DNA from 3 places in the Cobetia sp. 3AK genome. Region 2 is predicted to be linked to each of the others. Evidence: predicted binding sites of a transcription regulator. Region 2 holds the regulator's gene; each other region holds the start of a gene.

What was found. Region 2 encodes LexA, which represses DNA repair genes until DNA is damaged. Its sites were predicted from a motif close to TACTGTNTANNTANACAGTA; they were not measured.
Region 1: a site for LexA is predicted at 1,650-1,669, ahead of recN (DNA repair protein RecN). Genes of this name have one in related genera too.
Region 3: a site for LexA is predicted at 2,560-2,579, ahead of dinB (DNA polymerase IV). Genes of this name have one in related genera too.

What each region holds. Positions count from the first base shown of each region.
Region 1 covers NZ_JARWKR010000006.1:296,966-301,176, forward strand. The annotation lists gene recN (DNA repair protein RecN) at 1-1,573, opposite strand, end outside; gene grpE (nucleotide exchange factor GrpE) at 1,938-2,567, shown strand; gene dnaK (molecular chaperone DnaK) at 2,784-4,211, shown strand, end outside.
Region 2 covers NZ_JARWKR010000001.1:290,225-294,435, forward strand. The annotation lists gene QD228_RS01240 (L,D-transpeptidase) at 1-185, opposite strand, end outside; gene QD228_RS01245 (TetR/AcrR family transcriptional regulator) at 185-862, opposite strand; gene lexA (transcriptional repressor LexA) at 1,427-2,056, shown strand; gene QD228_RS01255 (hypothetical protein) at 2,187-2,426, opposite strand; gene QD228_RS01260 (DUF6586 family protein) at 2,680-3,159, opposite strand; gene topA (type I DNA topoisomerase) at 3,159-4,211, opposite strand, start outside.
Region 3 covers NZ_JARWKR010000001.1:72,644-76,854, reverse strand. The annotation lists gene QD228_RS00345 (glycosyltransferase) at 1-300, shown strand, start outside; gene QD228_RS00340 (HlyD family efflux transporter periplasmic adaptor subunit) at 300-1,433, shown strand; gene dinB (DNA polymerase IV) at 1,483-2,541, opposite strand; gene QD228_RS00330 (Na+/H+ antiporter family protein) at 2,696-4,042, opposite strand.

The DNA of each region.
Region 1 (4,211 bases), on a different contig from region 2:
CGCGGCCACTCTCGTCCAGCAGTGCCATGTGGGTACGTGTGGTGTTCTTCTCTGCCTGCTTCTCGATATGCAGATGTTGATGCGCCTGGGCCGCGACCTGAGGCAGGTGGGTGACGGTCAGCACCTGACCCTTGTCGCCCAGTCGGCGCAGCAGCTGACCGACGATCTCGGCGGTCGCACCGGAGATGCCGACATCCACTTCATCGAAGACCAGGCTGGGAATGGTCGAGCGACTGGCGGCCACCACCTGAATGGCCAGCGAGACACGGGACAGTTCACCGCCCGAGGCGACCTTGGCCAGCGCCCGCGGCGGCTGCCCCGGGTTGGCACTGATGCGGAAGTGGATGCGCTCCATGCCTTCGGGTTGCGGGCGCTCGCGTGGCTCGACGGCAACCTCGAACGTCGCCTTGCCCATGCCGAGGAAGGCCAGTTGATCCTGGATGTCGCTGGCCAGCTGGGGGGCGGCAGCGGCTCGTGACGTACCGACCTCAGCGGCCAGGATCTTCCAGGCATCCCGGCGGGCCGCCACTTCCTGGCGCAGTGCCTCGATGGCCTCCTCGTCACCCCCGAGCCCTTCCAGCTCCTCGCTCAGTCGCTGGTGCAGGCCATGCAGCTCCTCGGGCAAGACATGATGCTTGCGGGCGATCTGGTGGATGCGCCCAAGGCGCTCATCGACGAAGGCCAGGCGCTCCGGGTCGAGTTCGGTGACTTCGACGAAGCGGTTCAGCTCGCGTGCCGCTTCTTCTATCTGGATGCGTGCCTCTTCCAGCATGCCCAGTGCGCTGGCCAGCGAACCCTGCTCGCTGCCCGGCAAGTGTGTCAGTCGCGCCACGGCCTGATTGAGGCGCGCGAGGGCGCCTTCATCATCATGATCGCAGCACTCGGCGGCGGCCTGTGCCTCGCTGAGAATCTGTTCGGCATTGGCCAGGGTTTCCTGCTCCTGCTCCAGTGCCTCCAGCTCGCCTTCGCTGAGTGCCAGCTCATCAAGCTCCTCGACCTGATAGCGCAACAGCTGGCGACGAGCGCGTACCTCGTCGCCATCATTGCTCATGCGCTTGAGGCGGCGATGTGCCTCCTGCCAGTGGCGGAAGTCCTCGCGCAGCTGCGTGACCTGCGTCTCGATCCCGGCGTACTCGTCGAGCTGACGCAGGTGCGTCTCTTCCTTCAACAGCGAGTGGTGGGCGTGCTGGGAATGGATGTCGATCAGGTGCTCACCCAGTTCCCGCAGGTCCGCGATGGTGCAGGGGGTGCCGTTGATCCAGGCCTTCGAGCGTCCGCTGGCGGTGATCACCCGGCGCAGCAGGCAGTCGTCGCTGCCCAGCTCACGTTCGTCGAGCCACTCGCGCGCATCGCTGAGGCTTGTGATATCGAAGCGTGCGATGAGATCCGCGCGATCCGCGCCATGTCGCACGCTGCCGGCATCGGCACGTTCGCCCAGGCACAGGCCGAGCGCACCGAGCAGGATGGACTTGCCGGCACCCGTCTCGCCGGTGATGGCGGTCATGCCGCGGCGAAAATCGAGTTCCAGTGTCTCGACGATGGCGAAATCTTGAATGGCGAGCTGTAGCAGCATGACTACCTCCGAAGGGAAGCTGGGGCGTACGCCGTGCCGATCATTGCCCGTTTCGGGGGTGACTACGGAGTCGCCATACAGGATGTACATACAGTGTATATGGCTTTTTATACAGCACGCTCCGTCGGCCTTCAATCCATGCCGGACTCAGCTGGCAGAAAAGCCGCATCGAAGGCTTGAGAAGCCGAGTGCCGGCCCCATATAAAGGCCCTGACACTCATCGTCGGCAGCAATGGCGCGGCCTTGCTGCCCTACAGGCAACTCATGGCCTGTCTTCAGGGGTTTGCCTTCGTCGTCTCGAGGCAGGCTCCGCAGGCCACGAACAGGGCAATGGCGCACAGACGTCGGCCCGCAGGAGAACAGCATGGCTCAGGATCCGCAGACCCCGATGGATGAAGAACTTCAGCGTGCCGCTCGCGACGCCGAGCCGCAGCCGGAAACTCCGGAAGGCGAAGTGATTGAAGACATACTGGATGCCACCGATGTCGCCGCCGAAAGCGAAGGTGAGCTGATCGACAATCCGGAAGCCGAGATGCTGGCCGCTCAGGTCGAGGAACTCGAGCAGGCGGTGAAGGAGGCGAAGGACCAGGCGCTGCGTTCAGCTGCCGAGGCGCAGAACGCGCGCCGTCGCGCCGAACAGGATGCCGAGAAGGCTCGCAAGTTCGCGCTGGAGAAGTTCGTCAAGGAAATGCTGCCGGTGGTGGACTCGCTCGAGAAGGCGCTTGAGTCCATGAGCGACGACGAGGCAGCCAAGGCACATGTCGAAGGTATCGAGATGACCTTGAAAATGCAGCTGGATGCCCTGAACAAGTCAGGCGTCGAGCAGCTGGACCCCCACGGCGAGCCCTTCGACCCGGAATACCATCAGGCGGTCGCCATGGTGCCATCTCCGGATGCCGAGCCGAACAGCGTCATCGACGTGATGCAGAAGGGCTACACCCTCAATGGTCGCCTGGTGCGTCCGGCGATGGTCGCGGTCAGCAAGGCCAACTGAGGCCCTGCGGGGTCGAGTGGCCATGAGGGCATGTGTCGTGATGGCACATGCCCGCCCTGCGGGGCTTCAAGGAGGATCAGGGCGGCAAAAAATGCCAGCACACCCTTGAAAGCCTGACGCGCGACCCCACTTATTGAAGCAAGTTCAGGTGCCGACACAAGGTACCGACAACCAGACTCATCTTTCAGGCTAGCAACAGATTCGAGGTATACGATTATGGGACGCATCATCGGTATTGACTTGGGTACTACCAACTCTTGTGTGGCAGTGCTCGACGGCGACAAGACCAAGGTCATCGAAAACGCTGAAGGTGGCCGCACCACGCCGTCCATCATCGCCTACACCGACGACAACGAGATCCTTGTCGGTCAGTCGGCCAAGCGTCAGGCAGTGACCAACCCGGAGAACACCCTGTTCGCGGTCAAGCGTCTGATCGGTCGCAAGTTCAAGGATGATGTCGTCCAGAAAGACATCAAGATGGTGCCGTACAAGATCGTCGAAGCCGACAATGGCGATGCCTGGGTCCAGGTGAAGGACAAGAAGATGGCACCGCCGCAGATCAGTGCGGAAATCCTCAAGAAGATGAAGAAGACCGCGGAAGACTACCTCGGTGAAGAAGTCACCGAAGCGGTCATCACCGTGCCGGCCTACTTCAACGACTCCCAGCGTCAGGCGACCAAGGACGCCGGCCGCATCGCGGGTCTCGAGGTCAAGCGCATCATCAACGAGCCGACTGCCGCGGCACTCGCCTACGGCATGGACAAGTCTCGTGGTGACAAGACCATCGCGGTCTACGACCTGGGTGGCGGTACCTTCGATATCTCCATCATCGAAGTCGCGGACGTCGACGGTGAGACCCAGTTCGAAGTGCTCGCCACCAACGGCGACACCTTCCTGGGCGGTGAAGATTTCGACATGCATCTGATCAACTACCTCGTTGACCAGTTCAAGTCCGACAGCGGCATCGACCTGTCCGGCGACAATCTCGCCATGCAGCGTCTGAAGGAAGCTGCCGAGAAGGCCAAGATCGAGCTGTCCAGCGCTCAGCAGACCGACGTGAACCTGCCGTACATCACCGCAGACAACACCGGTCCGAAGCACCTGAACGTCAAGGTGACCCGTTCCAAGCTCGAGTCGCTGGTCGATGAGCTGGTCGCTCGCTCCCTGAAGCCGTGCCAGACCGCTCTGGCCGATGCCGGCCTGTCCGCTTCCGAGATCGACGATGTCATCCTGGTCGGTGGTCAGACTCGCATGCCGCTGGTGCAGTCCAAGGTCGCTGAATTCTTCGGCAAGGAAGCGCGCAAGGACGTCAACCCGGATGAAGCGGTCGCCGTCGGCGCCGGTATCCAGGGTGGCGTGCTGGGTGGCGACGTCAAGGACGTGCTGCTGCTGGACGTGACGCCGCTGACGCTGGGCATCGAGACCATGGGTGGCGTGCTGACTCCGCTGATCGAGAAGAACACCACCATCCCGACCAAGAAGTCTCAGGTGTTCTCCACCGCTGACGACAACCAGGGCGCGGTGACCATCCACGTCCTGCAGGGTGAGCGCAAGCAGGCGGCACAGAACAAGTCCCTGGGTCGTTTCGACCTGGCCGACATTCCGCCGGCCCCGCGTGGTGTGCCGCAGATCGAAGTCGCCTTC
Region 2 (4,211 bases):
CCGGTCGGCGTGCAACCGCTGCCATCGAGCTCGCCGATACCGTTGAGGCCGCTGGAGATCGCACAGGCATGCACCAGCGTGTCAGGGTCAGCCGCGGGGGGCGGCGCATCACGACTGCCACTGGGCGCGTCATTGCGTATCTCGAGACGCTGGCGGGTGAGATCCACGCAGACCCAGCAAGCCATCAGCTGGCCGCCTGGGTGACCGCTTCACCATCTCCGAGCGAGGCCGGCAGCGGAGCCGCCATCGCCGCCACCACCACCGGACGCATGTGCTGGATCAGCTCGCGCACACTGGTGTGATGGCCGTATTCGGCCTCTTCGATATCGCGCAGTGCGTCCAGTCCCGAGAAGGTGAAGATCACGCTGCCGAGCATGAAGTGCAGACGCCAGAAGCGCTCGTTGTCTGGCAGGTCCGGCGTCGCAAGCTTCAGGAGCTCGGCGAAGCGGCTGAAGACCGTGCCGTAATGCTCGCGAATGTAGCGGCGCATGTGGCCCTGCCCCTGGGTATAGGCAAGCCCGAGCAGGCGCATGAAGGTACGCAGGCTGTTGCGCTCGGCCGGCACCTCAAGCACCGTGCGCGCCATCACTTCCAGCAGCGTTTCCAGCGGCACCTGACGACCGGCATGCTGCTGCTCGACACTGTCGAGTGCCGCATGGAAACGCTCGCTGAAGGGGTCGAGATAGCGGGCGAACACTGCCTGGATCAATGACTTCTTTGAGCCGAAGTGATAATTGACCGCCGCCAGGTTGACCTTGGCCTTGCTGGTGATATTGCGCAGCGAGGTTTCGGCGAAGCCTCGCTCGGCGAACAGGACCTCGGCGGTATCGAGGATACGGGTAACGGTATCGGTCTGGGCCATGGGCGGATGCCTTGTCAGGTGATCAATCACGAGGGGGCACGGGAGTCCTTGTCCCCCCGGACAACGGCAAGGCCGTGGCCCGGGGGGCGACTCTTCTCATGCAGGTCAATCAAACGACATGTCGGTCTTCACGCACCGCGTGTCAGGCAGCGACTCCGAGGCGGAGGCTGCCACGAGCCGTATCCCGAGCACAGGACAGACGCACAGGACACACAGGGCCTGTGTACCGGTAGCCGGATGCGCCCGACGAACATTCGTTTGAAACAAGATAATTCTAGCTGTCCATGCCATGACTGGCAATTGCTGGTTGTTTCAAACACTCGACAGCCAAGACCGGCAGGACGCGCATTCACGCGGGACATTCGGGGACGGGATGGTCATGGGGCGTCCCGGACACCCGCTGTCTCGCGTCAGCATGTCGATGTCGACGAAGATGCCGGCAACGTTGCTGCCAAAGCACCCACGATGCCTTGCATGACCGCCATGACTGGATACAATGACAGTTGTATGGATGCACACCCCGTGCCGTCAGCTCAGATGCCGCCCAGGCCAAAGGCAATGCCCATGACTCAGCCGCTTACTCCGCGCCAGCAGGATGTCTTCGATTTCATCATCAAGACCATCAAGTCCTCAGGCTATCCGCCAACGCGTGCCGAAATCGCCCAGGCACTGGGCTTTCGCTCACCGAATGCCGCGGAAGAGCATCTGCGTGCCCTGAAGCGCAAGGGAGCCATCGAGATGGTGCCGGGCACCTCGCGGGGCATCCGCGTGCCGTCTCTGGCAGAGGCGGAAGAGGATAGCGAGCAGGGCCTGCCGGTCATCGGGGAAGTGGCCGCTGGCAGCCCTATCCTGGCCAGCCAGCATATCGATCGCCATTGCCCGCTGCCCAGTGACTACTTCTCGCCTGCCGCCGACTATCTGCTGCGCGTGCGCGGGGTCTCGATGAAGGATGTCGGCATTCTGGAAGGTGACCTGCTGGCCGTGCACCGCACGAGCAGCGTGCGTGACGGACAGATCGTGGTGGCGCGTCTGGGAGATGAAGTGACGGTGAAGCGCTTCCGTCGCGATGGCCATTACGTATGGCTGGAAGCCGAGAACGAGGACTTCGCTCCCATCAAGGTGGATCTGCGCACGGACAGCCTGGAAATCGAGGGCCTCGGCGTGGGCGTGATCCGCGATGGCGGCCTGCACTGATCTCAAGGCTCGCAGGCAGTCTGACCTCACAGCGCTGACGCGCAGATGACGATTGTCGCCATCAGGGCATCCACGAAAAAACCCGCCGATTGGCGGGTTTTTTCGTGACAGGCAGACATGCGGGAAGTGCTCAGTGCACCATGCCTTCCGACTGCTCGTCTTCATCATCCTCGCCATCCCACAGGCGGGTGCGGGTGATGGCGTGGTCGATCATCTCACGCGCGACCTCGAAGCGATTGTCACGCAGCAGATCGGCAGCTTCATCGGAGATGCGGATACTGAGAAGTGGCTCACCTTCACTCTCGGCGGCACGCAGGATCACTTCCCCATCTTCCATTTGCACGATTTCAAGTACGGCGGGATCGGACACGTCATTCCTCCTGCACGGCATCCTGAGGATACCGGCGTCGTTGTGATCGTCAGCTTGACGGCGGGCAGGCCCTGCGACTTGCAGTCACTGGCGACAATGCAGAAAAAAGTACGACCACAGCCAGAGCCATGGTCGTACCGGAGAATGCAGGGCTTGCCACAATGCCGCCAGTCTAGCACCCGTCATGCCAGGGCGTCACCTGAATGACAGGTGCGTGACATGCCAGCGCCTTCGGGTCAGGCAAGGCGCGACGCTACCACTCCACATTCGACTCGCGAAGGTGTGACAGCAACGCCTTCATGGCGCTGACTGCCGTGGCGAGACGCTCTGCCAGAGGCGCATTGGCCGCCGCGGCGATGATGAGACCATCGCCACGCGCCTGGCCTTCCTCACGCCGGGCAGCACCGCCCTCTTCATGCAGACGCGTGATATCGGCCACCAGCTGGCTCAACCAACTGTCCGGCTGCGCCTGCAGGCTTCGCAACTGCTCGATTTCCGCCACGGGAGTCGGCGGTGTGGCCAGCCGCTCGCGCCAGCCGACCTCAGGCCAGCGTGCCGACGCGGCGCACTCCTCGATCAACGAGGCCAATGCCAGCTCCATCAACGCCAGCGCCCCTTCCTCACCGGCCATGCGCCGTGCGACGGCATGCTCATCACGCGTCGCGACGGCCGTCTGCTCCAGCAGCAACTCGGCCTGATACAGCAGTTGATTGGTGCGGCCACGCTGGCTCATCAGCTCTTGGCTCCCTTGCGCTTGTCCTCGACGACCCAACGGCCGTTGTCGAAGGTCGCCTTCCACCCCGTCGCCTTGCCATCCTCGTCCGTCATCACGAACTGCTCCTTGGCCTTGCGCGAGAAACGAATCTGCGTCGGGCGGCCATCGGGGTCTTTCTCCGGCGCCTTGAGGATGAAGTGATACTTCTCCGGCAGCTCGTCGGCATGCGCCTTGAGCTCGCTGACCAGCGGCGGACGCGTCTCGCGATTCTTGGGGAACTGACTGGCGGCAAGGAACAGGCCACTGGCGCCATCACGCAGCACGTAGTGATCCTCGACCTTCACGCAGGCAAGTTCCGGCATGGGGATCGGGTCCATCTTCGGCGGCGCGACCTCCCCGGACTTGAGCAGCTTGCGGGTGTTCTTGCAATCCTCGTTGGTGCAGCCGAAGTACTTGCCGAAACGCCCGGTCTTGAGCTGCATGTCGGCACCGCACTTGTCGCACTCGATCACCGGTCCATCGTAGCCCTTGATGCGGAACTGACCCTGCTCGACTTCATGTCCCACGCAGTCCGGGCTGTTGCCGCAGACGTGCAGCTTGCGCTGCTCGTCGATCAGATAGCTGTCCATGGCCGTGGCGCAGATCGGACAACGGCGCTTGGCACGCAGTGCATCGGTCTCGGCATTCTCATCCGCGTCAGCGGCGACCGCCTCATCCCCCGGCAACAGGTCGATGGTGGTCTTGCAGCGCTCCTTGGGCGGAAGGTTGTAACCGGAGCACCCCAGGAAGACGCCGGTGGAGGCGGTACGGATCTGCATCTCGCGACCACAGGTCGGGCAGGCGATATCGGTCGGCACCGGCTGATTCGGGCGCATGCCCTCTTCTGACTGGGCGTGATCCAGCTCGGCCTTGAACTCGGCGTAGAAGGCATCCAGCAGCTCGCGCCAGTTGCGCTGACCATTGGCCACCTCATCGAGGTAGTCTTCCATGCGCGCGGTGAAGCCGAAGTCCATCAGGTCCTTGAAGGATTCACTGAGACGATCAGTGACGATGTCACCCAGCTTCTCGGC
Region 3 (4,211 bases), 220 kb from region 2:
GGGTATGTCATGTGGTGGTATGCCACCCAGCCGCTGGTGCATGCCGTGGCGATCAGCGTGTTGTTGTATCTGATCTATCTTGCCTTGTGCTCCTGGTATGCATTGATGGGATTGCTATGTGTGAGCCGAGTGCCGTCACTTGCGCTACGCGACATGATCTGGCTGCCGGTACTTCCGATATATCAGCTGAGCATGCGCCTATTGGCTCTGGTCGCGATTCTCAATGAAATGCTGCGTCGCAGCCACGAAGAAACCAGCATGGCACCCTGGTGGGTCCTGCGAAGAGGAAACCGTTTCTGATGGATATTCGTTTCGATCCCGAAAAATCCCGTCGTCCTGATCAGCAGGATGGGCTCAAGGTGCCTTACGCCAAGGCACGTCGTGGCGGGGGGCGCTGGCGTTGGTTTGGTTTGATGGCATTGGTACTGGTCCCCATCGTCGCCTTCAGCTGGTATGCATTACGTGATCGTGTGTTGCTGGTGGCGCCAGCAGTGCTGACTCATGAGCCTCTTGTGATCACCAGTCCGCGCGATGCTCGTGTCACTGAGGTTCCCCAGCGTGCGGGTAACAAGGTGTCCGTCGATATGAGGCTGTTCGAGCTTGAGGATCCGGCACTCACTGCCGAGCGACATGCACTTGAAGATATATTGTCGACCTTGCCTCCTCAAGGCGCCCAGGAACAAAGTGAGTCATTGATAGAGACGGCACAGCGACGTGTGGCCAATGCACAGTCGTCCTTGACGTTCCAGTCCGGGGTGGCGGACAAGTTCGAAGCGTTCCGACGACAGGGAGAAGTGCCTCTGACGGATCTGGCCAGTATTCATGTCGCGCGTTCAAATGCTCGTGATCAGCTCTCCGAGGCTGAAGAGAACCTCTTGTTGCAGCAACGTGAGAAGTTGCGTGCCGAGCTGGTGGGTCCTATCGTCCAGCGACGTCAGAATCTGACACGGGAGCTTGCTCAGCTGGAAGCGATGATCCATGAGTTGAGGATCGATGCCTCGCAAGATGGTCTGTTGGCCAAGACCTATGTCCAGGTCGGCCAGCGAGTCAGTGCAGGAGATCCTCTGGGAGTCCTGGTGCCAGCCAACTCACCCGAGTTCCATGCTTATTTCTCACCCAAGTATGTTGGCAAGGTCGCCGTAGGGCGGGTTGCTGAAGCACATTTTGCAGATGGGCGAAGTATATTGGCTCGCATCGTAGCGCCACCGGAACTGACGCAGAAGCTTCCCTCTCAATTGGCGGGCCCTTTCGACGGTCATCAGGCAATGCTGGAAGTAAGGTTGAAACCGCTTGAGAAAATCGATGTTCAACACGATGTGGAGGGCTTGCCATTGGAAATACGGCTACGCTCACCCTCGGCGCTCTGGGGTAATTGGGGGGAGGAGGGCGAGACTCATCGGGAAAACGATGCCGTTGCAGGTGGTGTTAAGTAAGCTCACCCTCTCCTGTCCAAGATGTTTACACCCATCACTCGTCACCCTCTCAGAACAGCCCCAGCTGTTGCGTCTCTTCGTGGGCCTTGAGTCGGACACCGACTCCCAGCAGGCGCACCGGTCGATGGCCACGTTGCCAGGCTTGCTCCATCAGCAGTGCGAAACTCCTGGCGTCCGGCAATGAGAGGGTGGAGGCGGGGAGGAGGCTTTCCAGCGTGGTGCTGGTGAAGTCGTTGAAGCGTACCTTGACGAACTGCTTGGCCAGCACCGGCTGTTCCTGGCGTGCGTGACGCTCCCCGAGGCGCTCCATCAGCATGGGAAGCTTGGCGAGGCACGCGGAGAGATCCGGAAGATCCTGATCGAAAGTGCGTTCGACACTGATGGACTTCCGCTCTCTCTCGACCTTGACGGGGCGGTCATCAATGCCATGAGAGAGTTCATGCAGGCGATGTCCGAATTTGCCGAAGTGTTCGACCAGTGTGGTCAGTGGTGTCGTGCGGATGTCATCGCAGGTGGTAATCTCCAGCCGATTGAGGCGGGCCAGCGTGGCCGGGCCGACGCCATGCAGCTTGCCGACGGGCAGCTTACGAATGAAGGCGTCGCTGGACTCTGGCGTGATCACCGTCAGGCCATCGGGTTTCTCCCAGTCACTCGCGATCTTGGCCAGGAACTTGTTGGCGGCTACGCCGATCGACAGCGTGACCCCGGTGCGCTTCAGGGCTTCTTCCTTCAGCCAGCGCGCCATCCAGGTCGCGCTTCCCTGAAATTCCTCGATATCGCTGACGTCCAGGTAGGCTTCGTCCAGCGATAGAGGTTCCACCAGTGGTGTCAGTTCGTGAAACAGTGCCTGGATCTCCTGCGAGACGGCACGGTAGCGCTCGAAGTCGGGGGGGACGAGTATCAGTTGCGGACACAGGCGCAGGGCGCGCGCTGTGGACATCGCAGAGCGGACGCCGAAGGCGCGAGCCGGATAATTGCAGGTGGCGATCACGCCACGTTGCTCGGTGCGGCCACCGATGGCGATGGGCACCTCGCGCCACTCTGGGTGACGAAGCATCTCGACGGCGGCGTAGAAACAATCGCAGTCAGCATGAAGGATCTTGCGCATTCGCGCATCATCCTAAAAGACTGGATGGCTGTCCAGTGTCAGGCGGCGTGTCGCCTCATTCTTCGCCCAGAGACGACAGCGCCCGGCAGACGTGATGCCTGCCGGGCGTTGTCGTATTTCCTGTTGCCGTTGCCAGGCTACCCTGGCCGGCGGATTACAGCGTCATCGCCGCCACCCAGCCGAAGACGATCAACGGGATGTTGTAGTGGATGAAGGTCGGCACCACGCTGTCCCAGATATGATCATGCTGTTGATCGACATTCAGGCCTGCCGTCGGGCCGAGTGTGGAGTCAGAGGCGGGGGAGCCAGCATCGCCCAGTGCGGCCGCGGTGCCGATCAGGGCGACGGTCGCCAGGGGGGAAAAGCCGAACTGCAGGGCCAGCGGGACATAGATCGCCGCGATGATCGGGATGGTGGAAAAGCTGGAGCCGATGCCCAGCGTGATGAAGAGTCCGACCATCAGCATGACGAGCGCGGCCAACGGCTTGTTGTCTCCGATGATGTGGAAGGAGGCATCCACCAGGGTCTGGATATCACCCGTAGCTTTCATGACGGAGGCGAAGCCGGCTGCCGAGATCATGATGAAGCCGATCAGTGCCATCATGCGCATGCCGGAGGTGAACAGGTCGTCGGCTTCGTTCCACTTGAACAGGCCACCCAGGGAAAGAATGGCGAAGCCGACCAGGCCGCCCAGGATCATCGAGCCGGAATAGAGCTGGATGCCCAGGGCGGCGATGATGGCGACCCCAGCCATGATCAGGCCGCTGCGGGATGGTGCATGCACTGGAGTATGGTGCGGGACATTGGTCGACTTGATCTCGCGATTGGCGTAGTCACGCGGCTTGCGATAGGAGACGAAGACCGCAGTCAGAAGTCCCAGGAACATGCCGCCTACCGGAATGGCCATTGCCATCGGCACCATGCCGCGGGTGACTTCCAGCCCCATTGCCTGGCCCGCTTCATTGATGTTGGCCAGCAGGATGTCATTGAGGAAGATGGAACCGAAGCCCACCGGCAGCAGCATGTAGGGAGCCGTCAGACCAAAGGTCAGGGCACAGGCGACAGCGCGGCGATCCAGGCGCAGGCGGTTCATGGCCACCAGCAGTGGCGGAATCAGGATCGGAATGAAGGCGATGTGGACAGGGATCAGGTTCTGGGACGAGATCGCCACCAATGTCACGCTGCCCAGCAAGCCGTACTTGATGGCGGTCTGACGGCGAGGGGTGCTCTCCCCATTGAGCATACCGATCAGGCGTGCGGCAAGAAGATCCGGTAGGCCGGAGCGAGACAGGGCCACGGCAAAGGCACCGAGCGTGGCATAGGCCAGGGCGACCTTGGCACCACCGCCGACGCCGTCGTTGAAGGCGCCGAGAGTGTCAGTCAGAGACAGGCCACTGAACAGGCCGCCGACCAAGGCGCCGGCCACCAGAGCGAAGACGACCGAGACTCGGGCCAGTGACAGGCCGACCATGACCAGAACGGCCAGTATTACCGCATTCATGCGAGTACCTCATTAAGGGAGATGTGCCAATGGAGCGGGGGGTTGCAGGTGTGCGCGGCCACCCGATCCCGGGCAATACCTCGCAAGTCGTGCTGATCGCTTACGTCAGGCGGTTTCGTCCTGAAACTGCCAGAAAACGGCGCGTTATCATACCAGAGCGAGGTCCCAA